Regions from separate parts of the Halomonas sp. HL-93 genome, predicted to be linked through region 2. Evidence: predicted binding sites of a transcription regulator. Region 2 holds the regulator's gene; each other region holds the start of a gene.

The links. The regulator sigma-54, encoded in region 2, starts transcription at its own class of promoters, with help from an activator protein. The targets are predictions, from matches to a motif close to TGGCACNNNNNTTGCTNT.
Region 1: the regulator sigma-54 is predicted to act here: its motif matches at 1,761-1,778, upstream of GA0071314_RS05060 (NarK family nitrate/nitrite MFS transporter).
Region 3: the regulator sigma-54 is predicted to act here: its motif matches at 3,337-3,354, upstream of glnA (glutamate--ammonia ligase).

The regions. Positions count from the first base shown of each region.
Region 1 covers NZ_LT593974.1:1,121,942-1,132,197, reverse strand. Annotated here, with positions in the region: gene GA0071314_RS05070 (murein L,D-transpeptidase catalytic domain family protein) at 1-331, shown strand, start outside; gene GA0071314_RS05065 (patatin-like phospholipase family protein) at 603-1,610, shown strand; gene GA0071314_RS05060 (NarK family nitrate/nitrite MFS transporter) at 1,936-3,288, shown strand; gene GA0071314_RS05055 (nitrate regulatory protein) at 3,355-4,617, shown strand; gene GA0071314_RS05050 (SDR family oxidoreductase) at 4,717-5,403, shown strand; gene GA0071314_RS05045 (LLM class flavin-dependent oxidoreductase) at 5,545-6,537, shown strand; gene GA0071314_RS05040 (GNAT family N-acetyltransferase) at 6,619-7,113, shown strand; gene GA0071314_RS05035 (DUF1415 domain-containing protein) at 7,182-7,745, opposite strand; gene GA0071314_RS05030 (GntR family transcriptional regulator) at 7,797-8,465, opposite strand; gene GA0071314_RS05025 (chromate transporter) at 8,631-9,188, shown strand; gene GA0071314_RS05020 (chromate transporter) at 9,185-9,715, shown strand; gene GA0071314_RS05015 (Bug family tripartite tricarboxylate transporter substrate binding protein) at 9,833-10,256, shown strand, end outside.
Region 2 covers NZ_LT593974.1:2,444,632-2,454,887, reverse strand. Annotated here, with positions in the region: gene tldD (metalloprotease TldD) at 1-660, shown strand, start outside; gene yjgA (ribosome biogenesis factor YjgA) at 668-1,186, opposite strand; gene pmbA (metalloprotease PmbA) at 1,282-2,622, shown strand; gene GA0071314_RS11430 (HPr family phosphocarrier protein) at 2,644-2,913, opposite strand; gene rapZ (RNase adapter RapZ) at 2,986-3,867, opposite strand; gene GA0071314_RS11420 (PTS sugar transporter subunit IIA) at 3,958-4,431, opposite strand; gene hpf (ribosome hibernation-promoting factor, HPF/YfiA family) at 4,436-4,744, opposite strand; gene GA0071314_RS11410 (RNA polymerase factor sigma-54) at 4,831-6,246, opposite strand; gene lptB (LPS export ABC transporter ATP-binding protein) at 6,351-7,100, opposite strand; gene lptA (lipopolysaccharide transport periplasmic protein LptA) at 7,111-7,611, opposite strand; gene lptC (LPS export ABC transporter periplasmic protein LptC) at 7,615-8,193, opposite strand; gene GA0071314_RS11390 (KdsC family phosphatase) at 8,200-8,736, opposite strand; gene GA0071314_RS11385 (KpsF/GutQ family sugar-phosphate isomerase) at 8,757-9,740, opposite strand; gene GA0071314_RS11380 (ABC transporter ATP-binding protein) at 9,960-10,256, shown strand, end outside.
Region 3 covers NZ_LT593974.1:3,738,219-3,748,474, reverse strand. Annotated here, with positions in the region: gene GA0071314_RS17355 (hypothetical protein) at 1-302, opposite strand, end outside; gene GA0071314_RS17350 (alpha/beta hydrolase) at 367-1,302, opposite strand; gene GA0071314_RS17345 (acyltransferase family protein) at 1,421-2,455, shown strand; gene GA0071314_RS17340 (hypothetical protein) at 2,452-3,027, opposite strand; gene glnA (glutamate--ammonia ligase) at 3,573-4,979, shown strand; gene GA0071314_RS17330 (DUF4124 domain-containing protein) at 5,060-5,596, shown strand; gene glnL (nitrogen regulation protein NR(II)) at 5,802-6,860, shown strand; gene ntrC (nitrogen regulation protein NR(I)) at 6,857-8,284, shown strand; gene GA0071314_RS19600 (DUF6435 family protein) at 8,311-8,487, opposite strand; gene GA0071314_RS17315 (YqiA/YcfP family alpha/beta fold hydrolase) at 8,553-9,101, opposite strand; gene GA0071314_RS17310 (entericidin A/B family lipoprotein) at 9,109-9,240, opposite strand; gene GA0071314_RS19920 (hypothetical protein) at 10,020-10,145, shown strand; gene GA0071314_RS17305 (sodium/glutamate symporter) at 10,182-10,256, opposite strand, start outside.

The sequences.
Region 1 (10,256 bases), 1.3 Mb from region 2:
CATTGGATTGTTTAAAACGATGAATAGCTACTACGGACGCAACGGCTATTCACTGCGCCTTGAAGGCTTAGAAGCCAACGTTAATGATAACGCCTTTGAACGGGCCATCGTGATTCACGGCGCCGACTACGTCAGTGAAGCCTTTATTGATCAAACTGGCCGGCTGGGTCGCAGCCATGGTTGCCCAGCGGTTCGCGAAGAAGTGACCTATCCCTTGATTGACAGCCTGAAAGGCGATCACTACGTCTTTGCCTATTACCCTGACCAGGAATGGTTGGCCACCTCCCAGGTCATTAACTGCCCTAACACGCCTTCGCTCGCCCAACGCTAAATAAAAGCTTGAACGTCTAAAACCTAGCACACCCACTCTTCAAGACTGGGTGCAGCCCTATATATTTGTATTAAAAATAGATGCTTATTGAACAATACCAATATAAAGGTAGCTTTTATTTTATATGGGCGCACACCGTCTCACTTTGCCAGATACGCTAAGAGGCTTAAGGGCTAAATAGCTTGCTTGGTAACGGTTAATTGCTGCGATGTGCCATGCTGGTAGCCGCTTAGCAATTTCTTTTACTGCCAACCACACGGGGGGCAAGCCGATGGCTCAACCCAAATCGTTAGACTTAGCATTACAGGGCGGAGGTTCTCACGGGGCTTTTACATGGGGCGTCATTGACCGCTTACTGGCGGACTCACGGGTCGAGATAGAGGGCATCAGCGGCACTAGCGCTGGCGCGATGAACGGTGTGGTCATGGCCGACGCGCTTACGCGGGGCGACAAAGAAACCGCCCGAGAGGCGTTGCACGATTTCTGGCAAGCCGTTAGCCGTGCGGGCATGGCAAGTCCTATTCGACGTTCACCGCTGGATAAGTTGACAGGCAACTGGAGCCTGGAGCATTCACCTGGCTATATTGCCATGGACCTTATGAGCCGCCTGGTCTCGCCATATCAATTCAATCCACTTAATGTGAATCCGCTGCGCGAAATTGTCGCCGAGCGAATCGACTTTGAGCGGGTGCGCCGATGCGAGCAGCTTAAGCTCTTCGTGACCGCCACTAACGTACGTACTGGCAAGCAGCGGGTGTTTCGTCGGCAAGAGATGAGCCTTGAGGCCGTCATGGCCTCCGCCTGCCTACCGTTTGTTTTCCAGGCCGTTGAAATTAACGGAGAGGCCTATTGGGATGGTGGCTATATGGGCAATCCGGCACTGTTTCCACTGATGGAGGAATGTAACGCGCGGGATATATTGCTTGTCCAGATCAACCCCATTCGACGCGATACCATTCCCACCACAGCGTCGAGCATTATGAATCGACTCAACGAAATCACCTTCAATTCAGCGCTAATTAAAGAAGTGCGCATGATCGCTATGCTTAAGCAGGTGCTTGATGCCCAAGGTATCGAGAATTGCTATCAGCAGGCATTGTTTCACCGCATCAGCGGCGAAGGCGCATTACAGAAGCTCTCCGTATCCAGCAAGCTTAACGCCGAGTGGCCTTTTCTGTGCCACCTATTTGAGCAAGGCCGCGCAGCCGCAGACCACTGGCTGGAGGAAAATATTGGCGCGCTAGGGAAGCGCTCCACGCTGGATATCGACGATGTCTAGTTAGACGACAACTCGGCGCCTTCTTCGGCACCAATATAAGTCATTGCGGGTTAAACAATGCCCAACAATGCAGCATATGCGTTGTAAAAAAGCTTACGCCCATCTTTTTGTTAAAGATAAATGACTGATAAAAATAATAAATTTATTTAGTGGCAAAAAATTTGCTTCGTTCTAACCAGTGGTGGTAGGCGTGGACCAGGCCCAACCGGGTACGAGTGCGTCGAACCTGACCTTCAATGGCGAAGGCATGTTCTCGTTAACCAATGACGCTGTGCAATTGATGCGCAGGGTATTGAACTCGTAACAAGACCCGTGAGGCCATCCCATGGATATTCGCAATAAAGCCAACCGCATTCGGTTGCTCAATTTCTCTACGCCGCAAATGCGCGCGTTTCACTTTTCCTGGTTTGCTTTCCACCTGTGCTTTTTTGGCTGGTTTGGTATCGCCCCGCTCATGGCAGTGGTGCGCGAAGATTTAGCGCTTACTCAGACGCAAATCGGCAACACCATCATCGCTTCGGTCGCGATCACCGTGATTGTACGTTTGGTAATTGGCGTACTGTGTGACCGTTTAGGGCCGCGTAAAACCTATTCAGGCTTACTCTTGCTTGGCTCAATTCCAGTGATGGGCATTGGCCTGGCCGATAGCTTTGAAAGCTTTCTCATCGCGCGTTTGGCTATCGGCGCCATCGGTGCGTCGTTCGTGATCACCCAATACCACACTTCTATCATGTTTGCGCCCAACGTGGTTGGCACGGCTAACGCCACCAGTGCTGGTTGGGGCAACCTAGGCGGCGGCACCACCCAGATCGTTATGCCGTTGATTTTTTCCGGCATGTTAATGTTGGGTGTTAACGAAGCGCTAGGCTGGCGTTTGGCCATGGTCGTGCCGGGCGTAGTGCTATTCTTCACCGGTATTGCCTATTGGCTATTTACCCAGGATGCTCCAAACGGCAATTTTGACGAGCTTCGCGCTCGAGGTGAACTCCCGCCTGCCAGCGGCGAGCATGGCGCACTGCAATGCTTTACCGCAGCGGCGAAAGATATCCGGGTTTGGGCGTTGTTTGTGGTGTATGGCCTTTGTTTTGGCGTAGAACTGACGATCAACAATATCGCCGCCATCTACTTTTTTGATAATTTTGAGCTGACACTGGCCACCGCCGGTATGATTGCCGGATTGTTTGGTTTGATGAATATTTTTGCACGCACTCTGGGTGGCATATTTTCCGACTTATTTGCCAAACAAGGCGGGCTAAAGGGTCGCGTACGCTGGTTGTTTATTGCGCTGATTTGCGAAGGCATCGCGTTGTTAGCTTTCTCACAGATGCATATCCTGAGCTGGGCGATTGGGATCATGCTGGTCTTTAGCCTGTTTGTGCAGATGGCTGAAGGCGCTACCTATGGCGTGGTCCCCTTCATCAATAAAAAGGCTCTCGGGGCGGTCGCTGGCATCGTCGGTGCGGGGGGTAACGTGGGGGCGGTATCCGCTGCATTCTTGTTTCGTAGTGAAAGCTTGACCTATCAACAAGGCCTCTTTTATCTGGGCTTGGCCGTACTGGCGTTGGCCTCATGTGTCTTGCTGGTACGGTTCAGCGATGCACAAGAAGCCGAAGAGGCAGCCGCCTACCAGGATGCGGTGGGCGACGACACCGGGGCCGGTGCCCTATCGTTACGCTAAAGCGCCTACTGCGCACTTTCTCTGAAAGTGCGCAGCTAATGGCGGTGAGCACAAAGGAATCGCATTATGTCTTCAGCTCAACAGCTACTGTTAACCGCCAAACGCTGCGATATCGATAACCTGACCCACCTTGCGACAACGTGTGAAATTGTCGGCGACATCAGCCACTTTATTCATATGTTGCAACGTGAACGGGGGGCATCGACTATTTTTTTAGTCTCTCATGGCGCCCGTTTTAAGGAACGCCGCGCCACTTACCGGCAGCATAGCCAGGACGCTGAAGCGATGATGCGACGTCGCCTGGAAGCGTTAAGCCAGGAAGCCCGTCCCCAGGCTGCCGCACGCCTACTACGCCGGATTGCCACGGTATGGTCCGCCTTGGATGAGCTTAGCGCGCTGCGCCACGCCATCGATACGTTTGCGATAACCCCCGATGCGGCGACCCAGGCATTCAATCAACTGACCAGCGGCTTGCTGGCAATTGTCTTCGAAGCCGCCGATACGGCCGTTGACCCCGATATAACCCGCGCCCTGGTGGCCATTTTCCATCTAATGCAGGGCAAAGAATTAGCCGGCCAGGAACGCGCCTGTGGTGCCTTTGGCTTTACCCAAGGGTATTTTGACGATGCGCATAGTGCGCTGCTTAGTCAGTTAATCAACGATCAGCAACGTTGCTTTGATACCTTTGAGGAATTTGCCTCCTCGGAGGCACAGCAGCACTGGCAGCAGGAGTTGTCGCCACGCACGCTCTCGGGTATTGGCCATTTGCGGGATATTGCCTGCCAACGTACCACGCACCCTGAGACACCGGATTCGCTGGGTGAAACTTGGTACGAACTCACCACGTTGCGCATCGACAGCATTAAAAGCGTGGAGGATGCCCTCACCGCTCAGCTCACCGCACTGTGTCATTGTAAGATCCATCAAGCCAGCGCCGCACTGGAAAAAGCCAAAACGGAACCCTGCACTACTTCCCCAGCGCCTTGCGAGCAACTGCTAGCGTTGAGCAGCACGGAGCCCTTGGGTGACTTGACCGCCAGTGCGCTTAACTCACCATTGGGTCGGTCGCTCATTGAACTCACCCAGGCACAATCCAGCCGTTTGCAGGGCTTGAGCGACGAGCTGGAAAACACCCGTAAAGCGCTGCGCGAGCGCAAGCTAATTGAGCGGGCGAAAGGCCTTATCATGGCCCACCAAAACATGACAGAAGAAGAGGCTTACCGCTTTTTGCGCACCACTTCAATGAACCAGAGTAAAAGCATGGCCGACATGGCGCAGTCGATTCTTGACCTCTCCACCATGCTAAGACGCAAAGAAGTAGATCATTGACGCCCTGATCTTTTCGTTTGCAGGCTTATTATTTGCACAACCTCGCTCGATTAGCCATCCTAAATAAGCAGTTATGGTTAATCGCAAGGAGTGCAAACGATGCATAAAGGCGTACTACTTATCACGGGAGCTTCCAGTGGAATCGGTGCTGCTACGGCGCGAGCCGCTGCCAGAGACGGCTACAAGCTGGTCTTAGCTGCCCGCTCAACGGACAAACTCACCGCACTTGCCCAGGAGCTTGGGCCAGAAAATGTGCTGACCTGCGAACTAGACGTTACCCACATGGATGAACAGCACGCCATGGTCGACGAAGCGCTGGAAACCTTTGGCAGGATTGATGCCATGTTTGCCAACGCAGGATGTGGTGGCACGCCAGGTGGCTTTAGCGGCGCCGACCATGAACGCTGGAAAGACATGATTCTCACCAATGTATACGGCGTGGGCTTGACCCTCCAGGCGTGCCTTCCGGCGCTCAAGCGCAGCAAAGGTCACGTGCTGTTAACTGGCTCAGCCGCAGGCCGTGCGACCATTCCGGGCTCCATGTACAGCGCGACCAAATGGGCCGTCACAGGTATCGGCTATAACCTGCGTGAAGAGCTGCGCGGCACCGGCATGCGCGTCACGTTGATTGAACCTGGCATGGTCGACACCCCTTTCTTTGACGAACCCCCAGAGCATGCGCTGGAAGACCGCGATATCGCCAATGCGGTCATTTACGCGCTGTCACAGCCTGCCCATGTCGACGTCAACGAAATTCTGATTCGCCCTACTCCCCCAGTGGAATAACATGTTTCGTAGCTACTTCGCCTTGTAATTCATCGCTGCTGGCCGCATAACGGGTAATTAACAAGCGTGCTAATAATTAGCCGGCACGAAAACGCCGACTTGTTATTAGTCCGCCTCACATTCCGGCTCTACAGGTGATGCATGAGCGAACTAGCGTCTACCACGCTATCCGTATTGGACCTCGCCCCGATTCGTCAGGGCGGTAGCGCTGCTGAAACCTTCCAAGATAGCGTTTCCCTCGCCCAGTTAACCGAACAGTTGGGTTACCACCGCTATTGGCTGGCCGAGCACCACAACATTGAAGGCATCGCGAGTGCCGCGACAGCGGTGTTAATTGGCCATATCGCGGGGCAAACCTCTCGCATTCGCGTGGGTAGTGGCGGCATCATGTTACCCAACCATCCACCACTGGTGGTAGCCGAACAGTTTGGCACGCTGGAAACGCTCTACCCTGGGCGCATCGACCTGGGGCTTGGCCGTGCGCCCGGCTCAGATGGCGCGACGATGCAGGCGATGCGCCGCCATGCCCACGCTGGCGTTGACGATTTTCCGGCCCAGTTAAACGAGCTGCGTGGCTATCTGGCCGAGGCTTCACCTCACCAGCGGGTAAAAGCTGTCCCCGGCCAGGGCACCCACGTGCCGATTTGGCTGCTGGGCTCTAGTGGCTTTAGCGCACAGCTGGCCGCCAAGCTTGGTTTGCCCTTTGCCTTTGCCGCCCAGTTCGCCCCCGGCTACTTGTTTGAGGCGTTGCGCTTGTACCGTGATAACTTCCAGCCCTCCGCCCACCTGGATGCTCCTTATGCCACCGTGGGGCTGCCGGTAATCGCAGCAGAAAGCGATGCCATGGCGGAATATCTGGCGACCACGGCTCAGCAGAAGTTTCTCAATCTGATACGCGGCAAACCCACGGTATCGCTGCCGCCGGTGGAGCAGTTGGACTGGACGCCCATGGAGCGCGCTCAGGTAGAGCAATTCTTAGGCGCGGCGATTATCGGCGGCCCCGATACCGTCAAGGCTCAGTTAAAGGATTTCCAAGCGCGTACGGGAGCCAACGAATTGATGATCAACAGCGATTTCTATGACCACCAAGACCGGCTAAGAAGCTATCAGATTGTGGCTGAAGCAGCTCGATAACAGCACGCCATTGCCGCTCGTTTTTGCCCAACGGCTGCCCATGGCAGCCGAGCCAACCCGAATCACCAGGTAAACAGGACGATGTCTACGCTCACCTTCACCCCGATGACATACGATGACTTCATGACATTTTGGCCAACTTTTCAAGGCATTGTCGCGGCTCAGGAAACCTACGCCATAGAGCCGAATATAAGCGCCGAAGATGCCTACCAGCTATGGTGTAAAACGCCCCGCGCTACGCTTTCGGTCAAAGATGAAACGGGGACGATACTCGGCACCTACTACCTAAAGGCGAATGCTGCAGGGCCAGGTAATCATGTGTGTAACTGCGGCTATATGGTGGCCACCGCGGCTCGCGGGAAAGGCGTGGCCCGGGCCATGTGTGAACACTCACAGCAGCTAGCGCAAAAGCTTGGATTCAGCGCCATGCAGTTCAACGCGGTGGTCAGTACCAATCAGGTGGCAATAGCGCTTTGGCAGCGTTTGGGCTTTGCCATTGTGGGTACGGTGCCTAACGCCTACCGTCACGCCCAACTTGGCAAGGTCGATACCCACGTCATGTATAAAGCCCTTTAAGCATCTATCATTAAACTCATCCGCATCAAGCGCAGCCACCCTCAAGATAATCACCAACGAGTGATTCATCAATCTTGATCGTCGACGCGGCAGCTGCGTTGCCAACATTGTTCCACGGCCTCGGTACCCATGCCATTCAGCAGCGCCACGTTGCGCTCGGGAATCGCCGCCGTATCGCCATAGTAATCAATCGCCTTTTCGACGCTCTCTTCACGCAGCAAATGCACCATGGCATAAGGTGAACGGTTGGTATAGTTAGCAGCATCGTCAGCATCAGCGTCTTCAAAACAGTAATCCGGATGAAACGATGCAAGCTGGTAGATCCCTTCATATCCCTGGTCAATCAGGATGCTTTCGGCGAGCTCAATAAAATCAAGATAGTGATCGAAGCTTTTAAATAGCGTGGGAAACACCAGCAGCGTGGTTTCTGTTTCCGGGTGCTCGTCTAACCAGTGCACCTCAACCATCAACTCTTCCAGCGCTACTTCAATTTTTTTAGAACGCACCACTTCAACGCGTACCGCATCGCACGCCAACTCTCGGCGTGCAAACGGGCATATATCATGTGCCACAATAAAGTGATTCACCCAGTTCAACGTCCGCGCGATGACCGTGTTATCTGCGTCTTGCATGCCTGCTCTCCATCCTACTCGGTTGTCGCGCCCTAGTTTACACACGCCCGCCTAGGCATGTTCCTGATAGCGCTTGAGCGCCACCTGATAGGATTTGTGAATATGGTCGTCCATTAGCGCCCGAGCGGCTTTGCTGTCGCGCTGCAAGGCAAGCTCCACCAGCTCGTGGTGCTGATCATCGAGCGTTTGTCTTACGGTGGGCATCTTCGGGCCTAAGCGACGGTAGCGGTCAAACTGGTCGTGTAATTGTTCGATGAAGCGCAGCAACCAAACCGAGCCACAGGGGGCCACGAGCGCGCGGTGAAACTGGCTGTGCAAGATTTCCCATTCCTCACCTTTATCCAGCGACAAGTCCGCTCGTTTGAGACGATGGGCAGCCGCCAGCAACTCGGCTTCCCATACTGCATCTCCATGCTGAATGGCGCGCTCAAAGGCCATGCCTTCGAGTTCTAAGCGCATATTGGCGATGTCATCCAACTCATTTCTCGATAACGTCGGCACGCGAAAACCACGCTGGTTCTCCTGAATCAACAACCCGTAGGCAGCCAGCTTGTTCAACGCCTCGCGCAACGGGCTTAACCCGACGTTGTAATGCTCTTTAAGCGTGTTGATCGCCAATTTCTCGCCCGCGGTAAAACGTCCGCCGACTAAATCACGGCGTAGCGTCTCATAAATGCGACTGGAAGCCGTGCTGATGACCGGTTGGAGATGATGATTCATAAAAGGTCCTTTTTGGTGTTAGCGAGCGCGTCTTACGCGGGAGAAGTTGACGCCTTTGGAAATACTCGCCTATAGTCTATTTTATACAAGATAATCGATTTTTTAACAGACAAACGATAAAGGCCTCCGCATGCTGCGTTTACATTGGCGATGGAAACCGTCCACATGAACCTACCTCCTTTATTTTGGGCATTTTTTCGCATTGGCATTTTAGGCTTTGGTGGCGGCCCGGCGATGATTCCGCTCGTTCATGCTGAGGTGGTTAGCCGGCATCGCTGGTTAAACGATGAAGAATTTGCCGATGTGTTAGCCATCGGCAATACCCTCCCCGGCCCCATTGCCACCAAGCTGCCTGGTTACGTAGGTTACCGCGTTGGTGGCGTGTCTGGCTGTGTGACCGCCCTGGTAGCCATTATTTTGCCCATGGTTGTCGCCATGATTGCCATGTTAGGCATTTTCAGTCATTACCGCGATGTTGCCTGGATTCGCGGCATGGGTCAGGCAGTGGTACCTGTGGTTATGGTAATGATGGCGCAGTTGACCTGGGATTTCTTTATAAAATCGCGAGCATCTTTAGGTTGGCTCGCCAGCGTCATTATGGCCATGTTGGCGGGCGGGCTCATTTATTGGCTAGGCGTGCACCCTGGCTGGGTAATCGGGGCCATCCTGATCACTGCCTTGCTGCGTCCATCGCGTGAAAAACCCATTAAGGGGTCAGCATGATTTATTGGGACCTCTTTTTGGCGTTTTTTATTCCTAACATTATCGGCTATGGCGGCGGGCCGGCGATCATTCCGCTGATTGAAGCCGAAGTGGTTGGCCGTTATGACTGGATGTCGGCACAAACTTTTGCCGAAACGCTAGCGTTAGGCAACGCGCTACCCAGCCCTATTGCTACCAAAATGGCCGGTTATATCGGCTACGAAGTGGCTGGATTTGGCGGAGCCTTCGTTGCCATAGCCGCCACGGTGATTCCTTCCCTACTGCTAATGCTCGGTGCCCTTGGCCTGCTGTACCGCCATCGCGAATCGCCACGGGTCAAACGCATGAGCCAATGGGTTCGCCCGGTCATCGCCATGATGATGGGGTGGCTAACGCTTGGTTTTTTGCTGGAAAGCATTAACACCAGCGGCACGGCACACACGCTGATCATTGGCGCAATAGCGGCACTTGCGTTGGTCAGATTCAATATCCACCCCGCCTACGTGGTATTGGGGGCACTTGCTTACGGAGGATTGCTTCTCGGCTAAAAAGTGGTATCCGCATATCTCAGAAAACAAAAACCCGGAAAGGATCACGCGCTCACCGTGCCGTCAAAGCTCCGACGGCCATCATCACACCAACCTTAACCATAAAGGTGTAACAAAATGACGCGTTCAAAATTTACTCTACGTTCGACCCTAACCGCCATCGGACTTGTGTCCAGCATGGCCGTTGCCACCACTTCTCACGCTGACTATCCAGAACAGGATGTCCGCATAATCATTCCTTACGGACCTGGCGGCGCCACGGACATCATTTTCCGCCTTATTTCCCAGGAAGCGGAAAAAACGCTGGGCGAGTCCATCGTCCCCGTCAACATGGCAGGCGCAGGGGCGACGCTTGGATCTCGTGACGTGAAAGATGCCGACCCAGATGGCTACACGGTGCTCGGCAGCCACGATACCATTGCTCTCTCAAAGCTTGCTGGCACCGTTGACTATTCCTACGACGCCTTTGAACCCGTTGCCCTACTGACACAGACCATCAATATTCCCACGGCTCACTCCGACCACCCTGTCCAGAGTGCTG
Region 2 (10,256 bases):
GCCGTGGGGCATGGTTTAGAAGGTGATTTTAACCGTAAGGGTAGTTCGGCGTTTGCAGGCCGTATGGGCCAGCGCGTGGCCTCAAAAGGCGTCACGGTGGTGGACGACGCTACCTTAAGCGATGGTCGTGGTTCTCTGAGCGTCGATGACGAAGGCACGCCGGGGCAATATACCTCGCTGATCGAAGATGGTGTCCTGACCGGCTACATGCAAGACAAGCTTAATGCCCGTCTAATGGGAATGGCGCCGACTGGCAATGCCCGTCGCGAGTCATTTGCCCATATCCCGATGCCGCGAATGACCAATACCGTCATGCTGGCGGGACAGGATGAGCCAAGCGATATTATCAAGAGCGTCAAGCGGGGTATTTACGCGGTGAGCTTTGGTGGTGGCCAGGTCGACATCACCTCTGGAAAATTTGTGTTCTCCGCCAGCGAAGCCTATTTGATTGAAGATGGCCGCGTAACGGCGCCGGTGAAAGGCGCGACGTTGATTGGCAACGGCCCTGAGGCCATGAGCCGGGTGTCGATGATCGGTCATGATATGGCGCTGGATACCGGCATCGGCGTGTGTGGCAAAGAAGGCCAGGGCGTGCCGGTCGGCGTTGGTCAGCCGACGTTGAAAGTTGACGAGCTGACCGTCGGCGGCACGCAGTCTTAAACCAGGATTAAAGCTGGACGGTATCGCGTAAAAACTTGAACAGCTTGCGAGCGCTGGCCGGCGGCTTGTTTTGTTCTCGCTCACGCTGGGCATTACGGATTAATTGGCGCAGGGTTTGGCGGTCGGTATCCGGGTACTCAACGAGCCATTGCTCCGTTGCCGGGTCGCCTTCATCGATTAATCGGTCGCGCCATTTTTCAAGTCGATGAAAGGCGTGGTCGCGTTGCTGTTTTTCCTGTTCGATGCCGTCGAATACGGCCTGAATAGCCGCAAGGTCTTCCTTGCGAATTAATTTGCCGACGTACTGCATATGCCGACGGCGCCCTTCATGGGAACGGATGCGAGCGGTTTCGTCGATGGCGCGCAGCATGTCATCGGATAGTGGGAAACGGGCCCGCTCGGCGGGCTGCATGGCGATTAATGTTTCCCCCAATGCCTGAAGCGCGTGCATTTCGCGCTTTAACTGGGACTTGCTGGGGCGCTCTGCCATGTCATCGTCTATAGGCTCGGGGCGTTGTTTTGGCATCGTGGGTTCTCTTAAACAGAATTCGTGGCCTTATTATATCAGGCTGCGATGCTCAATATTGATCTACCGGCTATGTCGGTGGTTAAGGAGATTGTATGGCTCAAGCGTTCGATGCATCTGCCCAGCAGGCACTGCTCATCCTTCGTGCTGAAAGTGCATTAGCGATGGCCAAACGGATGGGTGCCGATGCCGCTGAGGTGGGCGCAAGTGTGGATCAGGGGATTGGCGTCAGTGTCCGCCAGGGCGAGGTTGAAACCGTTGAGCTTTCCCGAGATCAAGGCATTGCGATTACCGTGTACGTGGGCCAGCGCAAAGGCAGCGCCTCTTCAACGGATGCCAGCGACGCTTCGCTACAGGCCACCGTCGAAAAAGCCCTGGCGATTGCCCGCTACACGGGAGAAGACCCGTCAGCAGGGCTTGCCGATGCGGCGTTGATGGCGACTGAGCTGCCCGATTTAAACGTTCATCATCCTTGGGCGTTAACCACTGATCAGGCTATTGAACTGGCATTGACCTGTGAGCAAGCGGGTCGCGAGGTGGCAGGCATTACCCAATCAGACGGCGCCTCGCTGTCCAGCGGTGAAGGCGTGCGCGTGTATGCCAACAGCCACGGTTTTATCGGTACCCAGAAAGGTAGTCGGCATTCGCTTTCTTGCATGCTGATTGCCGAAGACGCGCAGGGTATGCAGCGTGACATGGATTACACCTCGGCGCGCGATCCTGATCAGCTATCTGACCCGGCAGCGGTTGGCCGCGAAGCGGCCAGACGAACTCTGCGTCGGCTGGGGGCCAAACGACCGCCTACGGGGACTTATCCGGTGCTGTTCGACCCCAGTCTGGCGAGTGGTCTGGTGGGCCATCTAATGGGTGCCCTGGCGGGCGGTGCGCTATACCGTCAGGCCTCTTTCCTGTGTGATCGGCTCAACACGCCGCTGTTCCCTGATTGGTTTAGCCTCGAAGAGCGGCCAATGGAGGTCGGGGCGACGGCTAGCTCCCCGTTTGATGGGGAAGGCGTGCAAACGCGCAATAATCGTTTTATCGACCACGGCAAGATTGCAAGTTACATGCTGTCTTCATACAGCGCCCGGCGCTTGGGTATGACCACGACGGGTAACGCTGGCGGCGCACGCAATATGCGCATTACCGCGCCGTTAACCAGCCAGGCGTCGCTGCTGGAACAAATGGACACTGGCGTTTGGGTGACCGAGTTAATGGGCCAGGGAATTAACGGCGTGACCGGCGACTACTCACGCGGTGCTGCGGGTTTCTGGGTCGAGAAAGGCGTGATTCAATACCCCATAGAAGAGTTCACTATTGCCGGTAATCTGGAGCGTATGTACGCAAGCTTGATTGGCGTGGGTGATGACATTGACCGGCGGGGCAGTATCCATTCCGGCAGTTGGCTGATTGATGGTATGACTATCGCGGGTAGCTAACTTAGCAAGGCAGGCAGGGCTTTACTTGTCCTCGTCGAAACGTGCGTCGAACAGCGCTTGAATCGCATCCAGCGCTTGTTCGGCGTCATTGCCTTCTGCTCTTATGCATAGCTCCGTGCCACAAGGCGCTGCAAGCATCAAGAGGGCCATGATATTGGCGGCATCGGCTTCCTGCTGCTGCTTTAAGACACGTACGTTGGCGTCAAATTGCTGGCTGCACTGTACAAGTTTGGTCGCAGCGCGAGCGTGAAGGCCGCGCTGATTTGTAAGGGTAAGTCTACGTTCGGGCACCCTGATTCCTTTTGGCTGCTAGGGTCGTCGCAATGGATGATGGCCCTTGCTATACGGCTAGGGCAACTAATACTAAAGCGGCGCGTTGACCGTGTATTGTAAGCCCAGCTCGCGGTGGCGTAACTGTACCTCGCCTGCTTGTCCGGCGAGGCGCTGCGCCAGTTGTTCAACCATATACACTGAGCGATGCTGACCCCCGGTACATCCTATCGCGACGGTCATGTAGCTGCGCTGGCTGTTTTGGTAGGCCGGAAGCCAGCGTTCAAGCCACGCCTGAATATCGCTGGCCATGTCATCGACCAGGGGATAGTTAGCTAAAAACGCAATTATATCGGCATCGCGGCCAGTAGACGAGCGCAGAGAGGGATCCCAGTAAGGATTAGGCAGGCAGCGCACGTCGAAAACGATATCGGCATCGAGCGGCACACCGCGCTTATAGCCGAATGACTCAAAGGTCAGCGTTAGCTGATCACGTCGCTGATGCGCTACCTGGTCGGTGATACGACGACGAAGATCGTGTACTGACAGGCGCGATGTATCGATAGTGAGATCGGCGAGGTCACGGATTTCGTGCAGCGTTTGCTCTTCTTGATCAATGGCTTCTTCAAGCGTGAGCGTACTATTGCGTGTTAACGGGTGGCGCCTTCGAGTAGCCGAATAGCGCTCCAGCAAAATGCGTGCATCGGTGGTCAGATATACAATCTGACACTTGATGGTACGTTGGCGAAGCTCTTCGAGAAGCTTGGGAAGCTTAGCAAGCGCGCCCGGCAGATTGCGCGCATCAATGCTAACCGCCAGATGGGTGCGTTCCCCCTGGTCGCGTAGCTCATCAATCAGCGAGTCCAGTAGCATGGCTGGCAAATTATCAATGGCGTAATAGCCCAAATCTTCCAGCGCCTGTAAGGCAATTGATTTGCCTGACCCGGATCGTCCACTAATAATGACGAGTTGCATGAAGGCTCTCTTGCTTGCGGTCAAGTGACGTGGGTAACCAGCCAGATTAAGACGTTAACTCAATCTATACCCACCGGACGTGCCAGCGGGTTACTGACTGGCTGCTTGGTCGCGTATCTTGGCGGAGATGAGATCCAGCAATTCACGTTGACTGCCCGTTTTGCGTAGCTGCTGGCGTGTGTCGGCGTCGTTCATGATGGAAGCGACTTGGCCCAGCAAGGCCAAATGCGTGTCGTCCGCTTCTTCGGGCACAAGTAGGACAAACACCAAATCCACCGGATCGCCGTCAATTGCATCGAAGTCGACCGCTTCATTGAGTTTGAGAAAGCCCGCGATAGGCGATTCACAGTGTGGGCTTCGCGCATGAGGAATCGCCACACCGTTGCCAATTCCCGTGCTGCCCAGGCGTTCACGCCCAATCAAGCGACTGAATACTTCCTGGCTATCGAGGCTTGGGATGTTTTGCGCGATGAAGGTGCTGAAAAACTCCAGCACCCGTTTTTTGCTGCCCCCAGGCACATCGTAGAGAACGCGCTCCGGGGGGAGGATAGTGGCCAACGTCATTGAATTAACGCACGCCTGCGCCTTGGGCGCGGGCTTGTGCTTTTTCCTTATGCTTAACGAGTTGCCTATCGATTTTGTCCGCTAGGGCGTCAATGGCGGCGTACATATCATTATCAAGGGCTTCGGCGTGCAAGTCAGCACCTGCTGCGTGCAACGTGCAGGCCGCCTGTTGGCGCTCTTTTTCAACCGAAAGCGTTACCTGCACGGTGGTAATGTTGTCGTAATGGCGCTCGACGCGTTCCAACTTTTCGTTGACATAGTCACGCAAGGCGTCAGTCAGTTCCACATGATGACCGGTGATATTGACTTGCATTGACGTACTCCTTATCCATCGGACTGTTCTTCGATTGTAACCCTTTTTGCCGTTAAGCAAAGCCCTTGTGATGAGTTTCCGTTTATCTAACGCAAACGACGTCGCTCGCTGGATGAGGGAATGCCCATGCCTTCTCGATATTTGGCGACAGTGCGGCGTGCCACGTGGATGCCGACGTCTTCAAGTAGAGTCACTAAACGGCTGTCCGACAGTGGTTTGCCGGAGGGCTCTTCCTGAATTAATTTTTTGAGCCGTGCACGAATCGCCGTACTGGAGTGGCTGTCACCGTCTTGACCGCTTATTTGGCTGGAGAAGAAGTATTTAAGCTCGAAAATACCCCTTGGGGTATGGATGAATTTCTGGGTGGTGACGCGAGAAATCGTCGATTCGTGCATCTCTACCGCATCCGCAATATCCGCCAGAATAAGCGGCTTCATGGCTTCTTCGCCCTGCTCTAAAAAGCCGATTTGGCGAGTGATGATTTCGCGGCCGACACGCAGTAGCGTGTCGTTGCGGCTGGAGAGGCTTTTGATCAGCCAGCGGGCTTCCTGTAAGTGGTCTTTGAGGAATTGGTTATCCTGACTTTTGTCGGCGCGCTTAATCAGGCTGGCGTAGTCGGGTTGAATCCTGAGCTTAGGCAGCGCCTCTGGATTGAGTTCGAGGTGCCAGCCTTCGTTATCGTGGCGAACCACTAGATCGGGGATCACATAGCTGTCGTCAGTGGCGCTATAAGCGCTGCCTGGGCGCGGGTCAAGGCTGCGGATGAGCTGGACGACCTCGTCTAGCTGCGCATCGTCGAGACTTAATCGTCGCTTGAGTAGACGTTGATCATTTTTGCCCAAGGCTTCCAGAAACTGGCGCACCAAACGCCGCGCGGGAATCAATAACGGCGTATCGTCGGGTAGCGTGGCGAGTTGTAGCATCAGGCACTCGCGAAGATCACGGGCGAACACGCCGGTGGGCTCAAACTGTTGAAGCCGTAACAAGATGGTTTCAACCTCACGCTGGCTGAGCCCTTCCACGCCTTGGGCGCGCAGCCCTTCGCGGATATCGTTGAGTGGCTGGGTGAGGTAGCCGTTTGTATCGAGAGCATCAATCAGGCTCTCGGCAACCAGCTGTTCGCGGCTGCTTAAATCGGTCATGGCCAGTTGCCAGAGGAGGTGGCCGTGTAGGCTTTGCCCCGCCGCTTGGCGTTCAAAGTCAGGGCCCTCACCACTCGAGCTGCCGGTACTGCCCGTGTCCTGGTAGGTATCCGACCAGTCACTGTCGACGGAGAGCTCTGTGGGGATGCTGTCTGCCCATTCGGCTTCTTCCGGCTCGCTGGCGGCTTGTTCGCTGAACTCATCCTCCTGCTCAAGCATGGGGTTGGCGTCCAGCGCTTGCTGAATTTCCTGGCGTAAATCGAGCGTTGATAGCTGCAGCAGAGCAATTGCCTGCTGCAGCTGAGGTGTCATGGTGAGCTGGGTGCCAATTCGCAGTTGAAGAGAAGCTTTCATGACCATCAGAGAACCATTCGGTTATCGGAAAGCATCCACCCTAGTGCGAGTTTTGTTTTGGTGCAAGTGCAATAAGCATGCCACCGGCAATAAATATGCCATTGATAGCTTTACAGACGGAAATCAGCGCCTAAGTAAACGTCGCGCACTTCTTGATTGTCAAGAATGGCGTTTGGTGTGCCGCTGGCAATAATGTGGCCATCGCCGACAATGTAGGCGATGTCGCATATATCCAGCGTTTCACGCACGTTGTGGTCGGTGATCAATACGCCAATGCCCCGGTCCTTCAATGCGCGGATAATCGACTTGATGTCGCCCACTGAAATAGGGTCTACGCCCGCGAAGGGTTCATCGAGCAGAATAAATGCAGGCTCAGTGGCCAGTGACCTAGCGATTTCGACGCGCCGCCGTTCACCACCCGATAGGCTCATGCCCATATTGTCGCGGATATGGGTGATATGAAAATCCTCTAGCAGTGTTTCCAGACGAGCTTCGCGTCCGGCGCGGTCCAGGTCGCTTCGGGTCTGCAAAATGGCCATGATGTTATCGGCGACGGAAAGCTTGCGGAAAATCGACGCTTCTTGAGGTAAGTAGCCAATGCCTGCCTTGGCGCGCTCGTGCATAGGGGCGCGAGAAAGATCAAGGGTGTCGATGCCGACGCTGCCTGCATCTGCCTTGACCAAGCCGACAATCATATAGAACGAGGTGGTTTTACCCGCGCCGTTGGGGCCAAGCAAACCCACAATGCTGCCTTGGGAGATGTCCAGGTTAATATCTTTTACGACGCGTCGGCGCTTATAGCTTTTTGCCAAATGGCGGGCGTGTAGCGTTCGAGTTGCGCTTTCGGCGGCAGCTACCATCGGGCTCTCCTTAGTCTTCGGGTTGCAGCGTCATGCGGATGCGTTGCGGCTCTTGGTTCTCAACATCGGAACGCGCTTCGACGACCTCGCGGTCGATGAAATAATCCAAACGTCCGCCGGTGAAGCGGTCGCCTTGTTGAATGATTTCTGCCTGGTCAATCAACTCAACCCGGCGCTCGGCGACGTGATAAATCACGCGCCGGCCCCAGCCTTCTATCGGGCCATCTTGGTCCTCGGGTTGCTGACGTAAATAGGCGCGATCACCCAGTGCCGTCGCCCGCGAGAGCTCGCCTTCTTCGTTACGTTGGATTTCAACTTCATCGCCTCTGATCAGCATATCTCCCTGGCGAACCTCTACGTCGCCGGTGTAAACCGCCGTACCGGCACGTTGGTCAAGGTCAAGCTGATCGGCTTCGACTTCAACCGGTTGCTGTTGCTGGTGATTATCCGCCAGCGCATAAAAAGGGACTAAGCAGGCAGCGGCAACCGCCGTGTAGATAAACGCTTTCATGTTTTATTCCTGTCCAGGTTGCGTCTCTGGGGGGTGGTGGCCTTGAACGTTATCTTCAAGCCTCACCTCATCCTCGTTTAGCCATGCATCCATCCGCTGCGCCGTTGTTCGCTGGGGCGGTTGCTGGAGTAGCACGTGGGTGTCACTCCATGCATGGGCGTTTTTCCCTTCATAGTGCAGGACATCTGTATCGAGTTGCCAGCCCTCTTCGGGTGCTATGAGCTTGGCATTGCCGGAAAGCGTCAGTTCCTGGGAGCGAGTGTTAAGCGTGCCCACCTCTGACGTGGCGTTCCACACGCGTCGCTCGCTGTCATAAAGTGTGGCGTGGGGTGTTTCGGTCTGGGTCGTCGCAGATTGAGGGGTATGTACCAGGCGGGGTGTGGTCAGCCCCTGCTGGATATTACCCTGTTCGTCAAATAGCGTGAGCTCGGCATTGTGTAGGACATGCCCCGGCTCTTCCGCACGCGCATCTGGGTCCTGGGGGACAGTTTGCGGGCCGCCAGGGTCCAGCCATACCAGCATGCCGCCGAGGGCCAGCACAATCAGCGCAAGTCCCACGCGCGTGCGAAGTTGCTTCAACATAGTTCCTCAGCCGTGTAAGTAGGTATCGATGACGGCGCCCCAGTGCCCTTGGGCGTCGAGTAGCGCATCGCAGACTTCACGAACCGCTCCGTGGCCGCCCAGGCGCTCTGTCACCCAGTCAGCATGGGTGTGCATGTAGTCAGGTGCGTTGGGCACCGTGATCCCGACCCCCGCTCGCTTGATGCTTGCCAAATCGGGTAGGTCGTCGCCGCAATACGCTACTTGAGGCAGTTCAAGCCCAAGGCGTTGGCAAAGGTCGCGCAGCACGGTCAATTTATCCTCGCAGCCTTGGTAGACGTGAGGAATGCCCAGCGCAGCGGCGCGTTGACTGACCATGGGTGAGTCACGACCGGTGATCAGGGCGACTGAAATACCCGCGCGTTTAAGTAGTTTGAGCCCATGGCCGTCTTGGGTGTGGAAGGCTTTGATTTCCACGCCATCGGCCTGAAAGTAAAGCCGACCGTCGGTGAGTACGCCATCAACATCAAGGGCAAATAAGCGAATGCGACGCAGTCGGTCGAGTAGGTCAGTGGAAAGGGTCATTGAGCCTCCGGTCGATTCAATTAAATGACGCCGCTGGCGAGCAGGTCATGCATATGTAGAGCGCCTATTGGGCGTTGTTGTTCATCCACCACCGCGAGGGCGGTAATGCGGTTGTCCTCCATGATGCGCACGGCTTCCGCCGCCAGCAGGTCGGGGGATATCCGCTTGCCGGGCCGCGTCATGACGTCATCTACCCGCACTTCACGCAAATCGTGGAAGTTATCCAGCGTGCGGCGTAAATCGCCATCCGTGTAGACGCCGGCTAGTTGGCCGTTGGGGTCCACCACGCAGGTGAAGCCCAAGCCTTGCCGGGTGATTTCCAATAAGGCGTCGCGTAGTGGGCTGCCTAATGCAACCTGCGGTAAACGTTCACCCTGATGCATAAGGTCGCGAACGCGCAGCAACAGGCGTCGGCCGAGGCTGCCGCCAGGATGCGACAATGCAAAGTCCTCTGCGGTAAAACCACGCGCTTCCAGAAGCGCCACCGCGAGGGCGTCGCCGAGGGCCAAGGCCGCTGTGGTTGAGCTTGTCGGGGCAAGGTCAAGGGGGCAAGCTTCGCGATCCACGCTGCTATTTAAATGAGCATCCGCATGCTGGGCCAGGGTCGAGGTGGGGCGCCCCGTCATGCTGATTAGTGGCGTCCCCAGCCGCTTGAGTAGCGGCAGCAGGGCGGTCACTTCGGCGGTTTCCCCTGAGTTAGAGAGCGCTATAACGACGTCGCTGCGCGTGATCATTCCCAGGTCGCCGTGGCTGGCTTCGCCCGGGTGAACGAAAAAAGCGGGCGATCCGGTGCTGGCTAATGTAGCCGCGAGCTTACCCGCAATATGGCCAGATTTTCCCATACCGGTGACGACTACGCGTCCTTGGCAGGCCAAGATAAGCTCGCAGGCATGGTCGAAATGCGCATCCAGTTTGGCGGCCAAACCTGCGATCGCGGCTTGCTCGATGTTTAGCGTGCGCAGTGCGCTTTGACGAAAAGGCGTGCTAGCAGCTGTCTCTGGCATGAGTATTAGCGTGGCTCGTTAAAATAATAAATAGAAGATAAGAATAACATTGACTGAGTGGACTTTGCCCCATCGTTTTGTGGTGAGGTGAACAGAGGCTCGCTTGTCGTCGTCAGGTAAGGTTAGAATACGATGTTCGATAATAGTTTTTAAACACTGTTTTCTTTATGCTGCGTGAAGCCAGTGAGTACGCACGTTAACGCGAGAGTTGATGGTTCCATGAGCGATGTGCCTTTTATTGAAGTCGAGAACCTGTATTTTTCGCGGGGTGATACCGAGATTTTTCGCGGGGTGAATATCACCATCCCGCGAGGAAAAGTGACGGCAATCATGGGGCCAAGCGGTACCGGTAAAACGACTTTATTGAAGCTGATCGGAGGCCAGCTTACACCCGATCAGGGCCGCGTGTTGATTGATGGAGACGATGTCCACCGGTTATCGCGTAAGGCATTGTTCGCCCTGCGCAAGCGCATGGGCATGCTGTTTCAAAGCGGCGCGCTGTTTTCAGACCTGGAT
Region 3 (10,256 bases), 1.3 Mb from region 2:
TATTCCTCCGGTGCAGGCTCCATGGCCCGTTTGTCGTCGGGCAGGCGGACGGTGTCGCCTTTTTGGAGCTTGCCTCGGCTGTCCAGGCGTTGGCCTTGGGCGTCGATGATGGCGACCACATCACCAATGCTGACGGCATCGTCCTCGCGGTAGCTGCGTACGTCGATGCGCACTGAGCAACCCTGATACCGCGCCGTGAGAATGTCGCCGGTATGGGGCGTGGGGTCGAAATTGGCGTCTTTGGCGTAGAGCTGAGTTACGCTGGCGCTTCCTGGCTCATCCCATTCGATGTGTCGATGCATAACAAATTCCTTCTTCGTGTTGTGTTGTAAGGGACAAAGGTAAATGTCTTTACGTTAGCGTAGCCTATTCGCCGCTTTCGCTCTGGGCGGGTTGGCCGATGTGCTGGAACATAAAGTTAAGCGCCGCAGGCAGGCTAGCCCGCCATACTTGCCAGGTGTGTCCGCCGGGGTACAGGTCTAGATGTACGTCGTTGGGCTGAATTTGCTCCATTGCCAGGCGCAGCTGGCGAGCATGGAGCTCAGCGTCAAATACATCACTACGTCCTGCGCTAATATACAGCGGCACGGGAAGCACATCGCTTTCCTCCGCAGCGGGGCGCGGCGTGACCTGAATGCGGTAATCTTCAAGGTGTGCGGTATAGTTTAGCTGTTCCCAAAGTTGGCGGTCGAACTCGCCTTGTTCGTTTAAAAACGCAGGGTGGCGATTGGCCGAGGAGTTGGCCGGTGGGAAAGGCGCGTAGCTGGCGGGGCTTAGCGCGCCCACCGCAGCGAACATGTCGGGGCGTTCCAGGGCAAAATTAAGCGCACCAAAGCCACCAGCGGAAAGCCCGGCTACGCCGCGCATCGCACGTTCATCGCCTACGCGGTAGCGTTCTTCCACGTGAGGCATAAGGTCATTGAAAAAGGCGCTGCGGGCCGCTTCGTTATAGCCATCAACCCACCAGCTACGGCTACCGGGCATGATGAATACGCTGGGGGGGATGTGCCCGGCGCGGATCAGTCGGTCGGCGGTCTGCTTTAAATTGCCTTTGGCTACCCAGTCGCGCTCGTTACCGAACGAGCCATGTAGAAGGTAAACCACTGGGTAAACCGTATCGCTGTCATCAGCGTAACCATCGGGCAAATATACCGTATAGGGGTAAGGGTTTCCCAAGGTGGTCGAATCGAAGTGGTGCCGTTCAACACTGCTAGCGAGGGTGGTCGAACAGGTGGCCAATAAGCCCGCGAATAAACCAAACAGGCTGACGGCCCCGAGCCGCCAAGGGGGGCGTTTTCTCATGAGCACCTCGTCTGCTGGGAATTATCGAGTATCAATGAGGTCGGACAGCCCACGGCGTGAGATGTTCAGGTCGCTAATGCGTAAAGCGTAGCGCAACAACACACTAGCGGGAGGACTCGTGCAAAAAGTTGAAGAGATCTTTTGGCTGAGAGCCTACGGCTGTATCGCCGTTTTTTTATTCCACTTGATGGATCAGGTGAATAACTACGTAGACAATCTCGTTACCGATTTCATGCGTATTCCGCTGGTGCTGGGGACGCCGATTTTCTTGTTTATATCGGTGTTTGTGTTCGCTATTCGTTACGATAAAGAAGTGCCCGAGGGGTTCATACGCCAGCGCGTTAAGTACATCATGCTGCCTTATTTTGTCTATGGACTTATTTATTCAACGGCGGAGTGGGTGCGGGCATGGGCAGAGGGCGATCCGATCAGCTTCTGGGGCAATGCTGTCCAGTATTTTGTTTACGCGGGCTGGCACGGCTACTTCCTGATTATCGCCATGCAGTTTTACGTCGGCTATTGGCTGTTTACCCGTTGGCGTCTTTGGCGGGTCAATCCGGTGCCGTGGTTCTGGCTTTCCTGTTTGATCAGCATGGGCTATTGGGGAACGGCCTACTGGTATGGCGTCGACCCCCCTGGGTACCTGCTGTGGGTGGCGCCGCTGGGCTGGCTGTATCTGTTTTTCCTGGCCCTAGTGCTGGTTCGGTATTACCCATTGGCGCCAAACGGTATTAAAGCCGAGCGACCGTTATGGATGAAATATCTGGCTCTACCGGCCTGCCTGGGGATTTTTGTGCTCGGACTCTGCATCGCAACGCTCGCCCACTTGCCGGACTTCACCTCGAAAGAGGTGTGGATCATTCCGTTCTTTGTGTTGTTTACCCTATGCACCACGCGACGGCTTAAAGGCTACACCGCGCCCAACTGGGTGCGCAAAATCAATGTTTATTCGTTTGGCATTTACTTGGCGCATCCGATGTTTTTCATCGTCACCGATTTAGTGATCGCGCCTTTATCGCTGCCAATTGTGGTCTATGCCGCGATTCTTGCCGTGGTAAGCATGGTGGGGTGCATCGTATTAAGCAACGTGGTCAACAAGTCGAGGATCGGGTCGATGATGTTCGGCAAACAGCTGAATGTGGCGATGCGCTAGGCAATATGACCTGTTGGGGGGATAGGCGCTTGAGAAGTGAAGGTATGGATACGGGTCGGGCAGGCATGCAAACGCTGTAAGAAGTCGTGTATGGCGCTACGGTCGAGTTCAGGGTCGAAACCTCCCAGACGTTCGAGCCATGTACGTCGCACCGCTATGTAAGGGGGCGATTGCAGTGTGGTGGCTAAAAAGCGTTGCAGTAATCGTGCTGGCAAAGTGGGTTCGCTGGCGCCGAGTACAACAGCCTCAACGGCGTAGCTATCCAACATAGGAAAAAGCGCCCGCCATAAGGTCGCTGGTAGTGCGGTGGCGTGCAGCGCAAAAATCAACCATTCGGCCTGGCTGGCGGCAGCGGCGTGATTAAGCCGTGCGCCCAGGGTGGTGGCCGGCGAGACGATGCAGTGCGCAGCAAAACGTTGCTCGATGAGTGATAATCGATTGTCATGGTTAAGGCTGGTTACCTGCAGCGAATAGGCGGGGTGGTCGGCGGCTGCATGGTAAATGGCATGAAGGTGGCGCGGCAATTGGGCACCGGTGACGCAGGTGTCGATAATAAAACATACCGACTTCATGGGGGTGCCCTCCGGCCTTGTGTGTTTATTTTTTGTTTAGTGTAACTGACTGTGTCTAAAAGTTTAATATAGTATCTATTGTTTGGTGCGCAAGCAAATAATGTTTGCTGTGCTCAGGGCTTACAACGCAATGCACTTTTTTGGTGCTAGCGGGCTTGTTTTTGCACAAACTTGGTGCTTTTGTTGTCCTTATAAAGCCGTATATTGGTAGTCAAGCTCTAGATGCAACATGAAGTGGCACGGTTTTTATTTTTAAAGTGCATTTAAAACAATGACTTGATGTTTTTTTATGCCATATTGGTGCAATAGTGGCACGCAATCTGCATTGTTACCTGTAGCGGCTAAGTAAGTCATAGGCAAAGCGCCTTGCGGCGTGCTACAACATTAGCCGGTTTCGTTATCGCTAGGCGTTCTGTTGAATGCAATGAACAAACGTTGAGTGAACAAGCAAGGCAGGCGTGCCATGATGCACGCGTTATGTCGAACAACATTTATCGGTAGCTTACTGTCGTTAGCTTTAAGCCACGCTCATACCGGAGGACACTATGTCAGCCAAGACTCTCGCGCTAATTGAAGAGCATGATGTTAAGTGGGTAGATCTACGTTTCACCGACACCCGCGGTAAAGAGCAGCACGTCACCGTGCCTGCCCGCGATGTGGACGAAGAGTTTTTCGAGAACGGTCAGATGTTTGATGGCTCCTCCATCAACGGCTGGAAAGGCATTAACGAATCCGACATGATTTTGCGTCCGGAAGACGGCACTGCCTACCTCGACCCGTTCACCGAAGACGCTACGCTGGTGCTACGTTGTGACATCATCGAGCCGGCGACCATGCAGGGCTACGATCGTGACCCACGCTCTATTGCCAAGCGTGCTGAGGCTTACTTACAGTCAACCGGTCTTGGCGACACCGCTTTCTTTGGTCCGGAGCCTGAGTTCTTTATTTTTGACGAAGTTCACTGGAAATCCGACATCCAGGGCGCCATGTACAAAATCACCTCTGAAGAAGGTGCATGGGCCACGGATAGCCAGGTAGAAGGCGGCAATTTAGGCCACCGCCCGCGCGTTAAAGGCGGCTACTTCCCGGTTCCGCCGGTAGACAGCTTCCATGATATCCGCGGTGCGATGTGTAATACCCTGGAGGCCATCGGCCAGTCGGTAGAAGTTCATCACCACGAAGTATCTAATGCCGGTCAGAACGAAATCGGCGTTAAGTTTAATACGCTGGTGAAGAAAGCCGACGAAGTGCAGGAAATGAAGTACGTGATCCACAATGTGGCGCACGCCTACGGCAAAACCGCTACCTTCATGCCAAAACCGCTGGTTGGCGATAACGGCTCTGGTATGCACGTTCACCAGTCGTTCTGGAAAGACGGTAACAACCAGTTCGCAGGTGATGAGTACGCGGGTCTTTCCGAGATGGCGCTGTACTATATTGGCGGTATCATCAAGCACGCCCGTGCACTGAACGCCTTCACTAATGCCTCTACCAACTCTTACAAGCGTTTGGTACCGGGCTTCGAAGCGCCGGTCATGTTGGCTTACAGTGCCCGTAACCGTTCGGCGTCGATTCGTATTCCGTATACGGCCAGCCCGAAAGGCAAGCGTGTTGAAACGCGCTTCCCTGATCCGACGGCTAACCCGTACCTGGCCTTCGCAGCGATGCTGATGGCCGGTATCGACGGTATCAAGAACAAGATCCACCCTGGCGATGCCATGGACAAAAATCTCTACGATCTGCCGCCGGAAGAAGGTAAATCGGTACCCACCGTGGCGAGCAGCCTGGATCAGGCGCTGGAAGCGCTGGACACCGATCGTGCATTCTTGACCGAAGGTGGCGTGTTCACCGACGAAATGATCGATGCCTACATCGAACTCAAAATGGAAGACGTGGAGCGTATTCGCATGACCACGCACCCGGTTGAGTTTGATATGTACTATAGCTGCTAAGAACAGCTGCTAATCTCACCTATGTGGTGCTGATAAGCCTAAACCCCGCCACGGCGGGGTTTTTTTGTTTAGGGGGACGCATGTGGCGCAAGGCGTTAATGAGGCAGGCTAGGGTGTACTGGGTAGCTGGCTTTGCTCTGCTGTTGGCGGCGGTGGCCGTGAACACGGCAGCCTCGTCGACGGTTTACCGAGCCGTGGATGAAAACGGCAACGTTACCTTTTCCGACACGCCAAGTGGCGGTGGCGAAGCGCTAGAGCTTGCCCCGCTGCCTGGATTGCCAAGCCAGTACGCGGATAGGCAAGAAAAGCCGCCTGCCGCCACATCGCCAGGTCAGCCCTTTATGCCCTACGATCGCTTTCAGATTCGCTCGCCTAGCGCGGGTGCTGAGGTGGACGCTAACACACCGGTGACGTTGAGTATTGCGCCTCAGCTTCGCGATGATCATCAGGTACAGCTACGCGTTAATGGCGAGCTTAGCCAGTCGGCGCTGCATAGCAATGTGTTCTGGCTGGCGAACCTGCCCGCCGGTCGGCATCAGCTTCAGGCGGAGCTATTGGATAGCCAAGGGCGTCGCCAGCATCGCACAACAGCGGTGACAATCGAAGTGGCAGATTAGCGCGAATGCGCCATTATGGTGCATAAGAAATCGGTGAGGGCACTGACCTGCGCTAAAACGGCACGCCATGCACCGCTACGCGGCGCAAGTGCCGTGCAGATCAGCGCGGAGGCATATTTGGCGCGCTTTTTGCAGTTCCCTCTACATCTTTCCAGCGGAAGGCTGAACCAAGATAATGGATGAGGCGACTTTGCAAGACATCACCATGCACCAACGTTTACTTGAACACCTTACGACGGCGGTGCTACTGCTGGATGGACGGCTTAACGTGTGCTGGATGAATCCCGCCGCTGAGGCGTTGCTGGCGGTTAGCCTGAGCCGTGTGCAAGGCATGAGCCTCGACGGGCTGCTGGGCGGTGATGAAAGCATTGATGACGTGCTGGCCAAGGCCCGGGATGCGTTTCATCCCTTTACCCAGCGCGAGGCGCGCATTACGCCGCTGAATAGTGAGACGCTGACCGTCGATTATACGGTGACGCCGCTCTCCGAGACGGAGTTATTGCTAGAGGTCGAGCCGCGTGATCGGCTGATGCAGATTTCCCGCGAGGAAGCGCTAACCACTCGCCAGGAAACCATCAAGGTACTGGCCCGCGGCCTCGCCCACGAAGTGAAAAACCCGCTGGGCGGCATTCGCGGGGCGGCGCAGTTGCTGGAGCGCGATCTCGACAACCCGTCGCTGCGCGAATATACCCACATCATTGTAGAAGAGGTCGACCGGCTGCGGGATCTGGTGGATTCCATGCTGGGCCCGAACTACATCGTCAAGCACGAGCCGGTCAACATCCACAAGGTACTGGAACGTGTTCGTTCGCTGTTGATCGCCGAGCACCCACACGTTGATATCCAACGCGATTACGACCCCAGCCTGCCGGATTTATCCGGTGATGAATCCCAGATGATCCAGGCGGTATTGAACGTGGCGCGCAATGCGGTGCAGGCGATGAGCGATGCCCAGACTCAACAGCCGACGCTTGTGCTGCGCACCCGTGCGCGTCGCCAGTTCACCCTGGGAGCCGAACGACATCGCCTGGTTAGCGAAGTAGGCGTGATTGATAACGGCCCCGGCATTCCCAGTGCGCTGCAAGAAACCCTGTTTTATCCGATGGTGTCAGGCCGCGCCGAAGGTAGCGGGCTTGGCCTGTCAATCGCCCAATCCATTTTGCACCAACATCAAGGACTGATCGAATGCGACTCACGCCCCGGACACACCGAATTTCGTTTATTGATTCCATTGGTTATTAATTCCACCGGAGAAGCGTCATGACTGAGCCTGCCCGTAATGATGTTGCGCGGGTCGTCATTGTTGACGATGATCGCGCGATTCGCTGGGTACTTGAACGCGCGCTGGCGCAACCCGATCTTGAGGTTGAATGTATCGAACGGGCCGACACAGCCCTTTCGCGCTTGCTCGAAAGCCCGCCGGATGTACTCGTCACTGATATTCGCATGCCGGGGATCGATGGCCTGGATTTAATGGGGCGTGTGCGTGAGGCGCACCCCGATTTACCGGTCATTGTGATGACCGCACACTCCGATTTGGATAGCGCGGTGGCCTCCTATCAAGGCGGTGCATTCGAGTATCTGCCCAAGCCATTTGACGTTGATGAGGCCCTGGCTTTGGTGCGCCGCGCCATTGCGCATGCCCGTGAACGTCAGCGCCCGGTCAGCGTGCCAGAAGGGCTCAATGCGGAAATTATCGGCGAAGCGCCCGCCATGCAAGAGGTGTTCCGCGCGATTGGGCGGCTTTCTCACTCGCACATTACCGTACTGATCAACGGCGAATCGGGCACCGGTAAAGAGCGTGTTGCCGAGGCGCTACACCAGCACAGCCCCCGCCAAGGCAAGCCTTTTATTGCGCTGAACATGGCGGCGATTCCGCGTGACTTGATCGAGTCGGAGCTGTTCGGCCACGAGAAGGGGGCGTTTACCGGTGCGACGTCGCAGCGCCAGGGCCGCTTTGAACAAGCCAATGGTGGCACGCTGTTTTTAGATGAAATTGGCGATATGCCCGCCGAAACGCAAACGCGTTTGCTGCGTGTACTGGCCGACGGCGAGTTTTACCGGGTGGGGGGGCATACGCCAACGAAGGTCGATGTGCGCATTATCGCGGCCACCCACCAGAACCTTGAGTTACTGGTAGAAGATGGACGCTTCCGTGAAGACTTGTTCCACCGTCTAAACGTTATCCGCATTCACTTGCCGAAGCTTGCCGAACGACGCGAGGATATTCCGCGGCTGACGAGTCATTTCTTGGCCGAAGCGGCCAAAGAGCTGTCCACCGATATCAAAGTATTAACCCCTGAAGCCGAAGCCCACCTCACGCGCTTGCCCTGGCCGGGCAATGTCCGGCAGTTGGAAAACATCTGTCGCTGGCTGACGGTGATGGCCTCGGGGCGCGAAGTGCTGGTGGAAGACCTGCCGGCGGAGTTGCGCTCATCTAGCGCCTCGGAAACCAGCGCCTACGGTGATTGGCGTAGCGCGTTTCGTGATTGGGCAGACAACGCGCTGGCAGAAGGGCATACCCATCTACTGGAAGAAGCAGTGCCCGATTTTGAGCGAATTTTAATCGAGACAGCCCTTAAACATACCGGTGGTCGCAAAGGGGAAGCCGCTGAATTGCTGGGTTGGGGGCGAAATACCCTTACCCGTAAGCTGAAAACGCTCTTACCCGCGTTAGCGGACGAGTAGCCGCCGGCATATAAAAGTCGCCGGCGCTATGCGCCTTCTTTCTTCAGACGCTCAATTTCAGCGAGAAGAGCGTTAGCTTCTTCCGTAAGGGTGGCATTAGCTCGCATGTCGCCGTTACGGGAGGCTTCCATAGCGGCTTGCAGCTTGCGTTCGTAGGCTTGCTGTAGCTTCTTTTTGGGGTCGCGCTTAAATGGGCCAAACATGGACGCTCTCCTTTTGTGTGTACATGTTTTGTACACCTATTGGGCGCGCTTGTCGAATGTTTTGCTTAGCGACGAGAACAAGCAATCGTACTGGCGTGCAATACGGCGCTGCAGCGTGTTAAGAAGGCATCGAAGTCGCTGAGTAGGGTGTCCAGGCTTTCGTGGAGCCGGTGGTCATCATCCACCATGCGCAACGATAGGCGCTGCCGCTCAGCCCATTCAATAACCGGGCGGTGGGGAATTACCTCGTCCTGCCAGCCGTGAATAATGTGGGTGCAATGGGCTTGGAGGGTGGGGGAGGTTTCGGGGTAATGCGCCAACCCGAGTGCTGGGGCCAATAAAAAGCAGCCCAGGACGGGCTGCTGTGAACTGACCGCCGCGCTGAGCCAGCCGCCTAGGCTTGAACCGGCAAAAACACAGCGCTCAGGGTTGTCTCCCCTGGCCGAAAGCGTCGCCAGCAGGTGCTGAAGGCGTTGTGGCGGCTCGGGTTGATCACGGTAATCCATCACGACGGCCTCGCAGTCGTCGAGCTTTTCGGCAATGCCCTTTAGCGCCTGCATTTTTAGCGCGCCGGGGCCGCTTTCTAAACCATGTGATAGGTAAACCGTTAGCATAATCTCGTTAACTCGCTGATTTTTGGATGGCTTCTCCACCTTGCTCGATGTCTTCACCTGCACCGCGCATGGTGTTGCAGCCGCTCACTAACAGTAAGATGGTGATGCCAATAATGCCAAGGGCCGTCAAGCGTTTCATAGAAGCCTCCTTTCAGGCGGGTCACCCCTTCATGGGGTATTAGCTAGATTAGCAAACGTTAGCTATTTAGCGACACCGCTAGTATGTACCTCTTTTGCCATATCACCATGCTGTTTTGTCGCATGTGCCATTACGCTACATTTTTTGTGTGCCACAGGGAGGGTCAGGCCGCCTAATTTATTTTACCTAAGTATATGTTTTAAAAGATTAATAATTTTTATCGACGTGTTTGGCCCGGGGCGTGCTTTATTTGGTTTGTATGCGAGATGTCATGAAAAATTGTGTTATTCGCATCCAATGTCACTGTTATTTAAGTTGCAGGTCAAATGAGTAGTGAAAGAATGCCGTTAAAGAAAGTTGCTCGAAGTTAGAAGGTAAGGTTGGAAGGTAACGCAGTAGGAAGGTAGTAAAGCAGTAAAGCAGTAGAAAGGTAAAGCGGGTAAGGAGAGTGTCGTTGCATCAAAAGGAAGGCAGGACGCCATTTGGTAAATAACGGAGCATTCAAAGGAATTGGCACTCTCCGCTTTAGCGCCAGGACGCGCTAAACATCGACGCCAAGGAATGGCAACGATGCGAAATTACCACCTTGTTTCGGCAAAGTGGTTTTTTTGCGTCTCAATCTTCGTGCTGCGGCCGGTTTGTCCCTTGGATGCATAACATTGGTACAGCTAGGCTGTATGTTTTGGTCTATCCTATGAGTTAAATGATATCAGCGGTTAACAACGACGAAGTCAATAACGTCAGTAAAGCCGCAGACTCACAGGGACAAGCATATGACCATGGGATTGATGTTAGGCATGTTTGTGCTGTTTGCAGTTTTTTCCGCCGTTGGGGTGTACATGGCGATCAAGACGACGCTCACCCCCCTGATGGATGACCGAGACGACCTGCCACCGCAATGGTAAGGCTGTTACGCCATTTCATCCCATCACGGCCAGGTCTTAGCTCTTCCAGTGCCCTTTGCCGCGATCAGGCACCATACGCCCGAAATAGAGTAAGCCAAATGCGAGCCACCC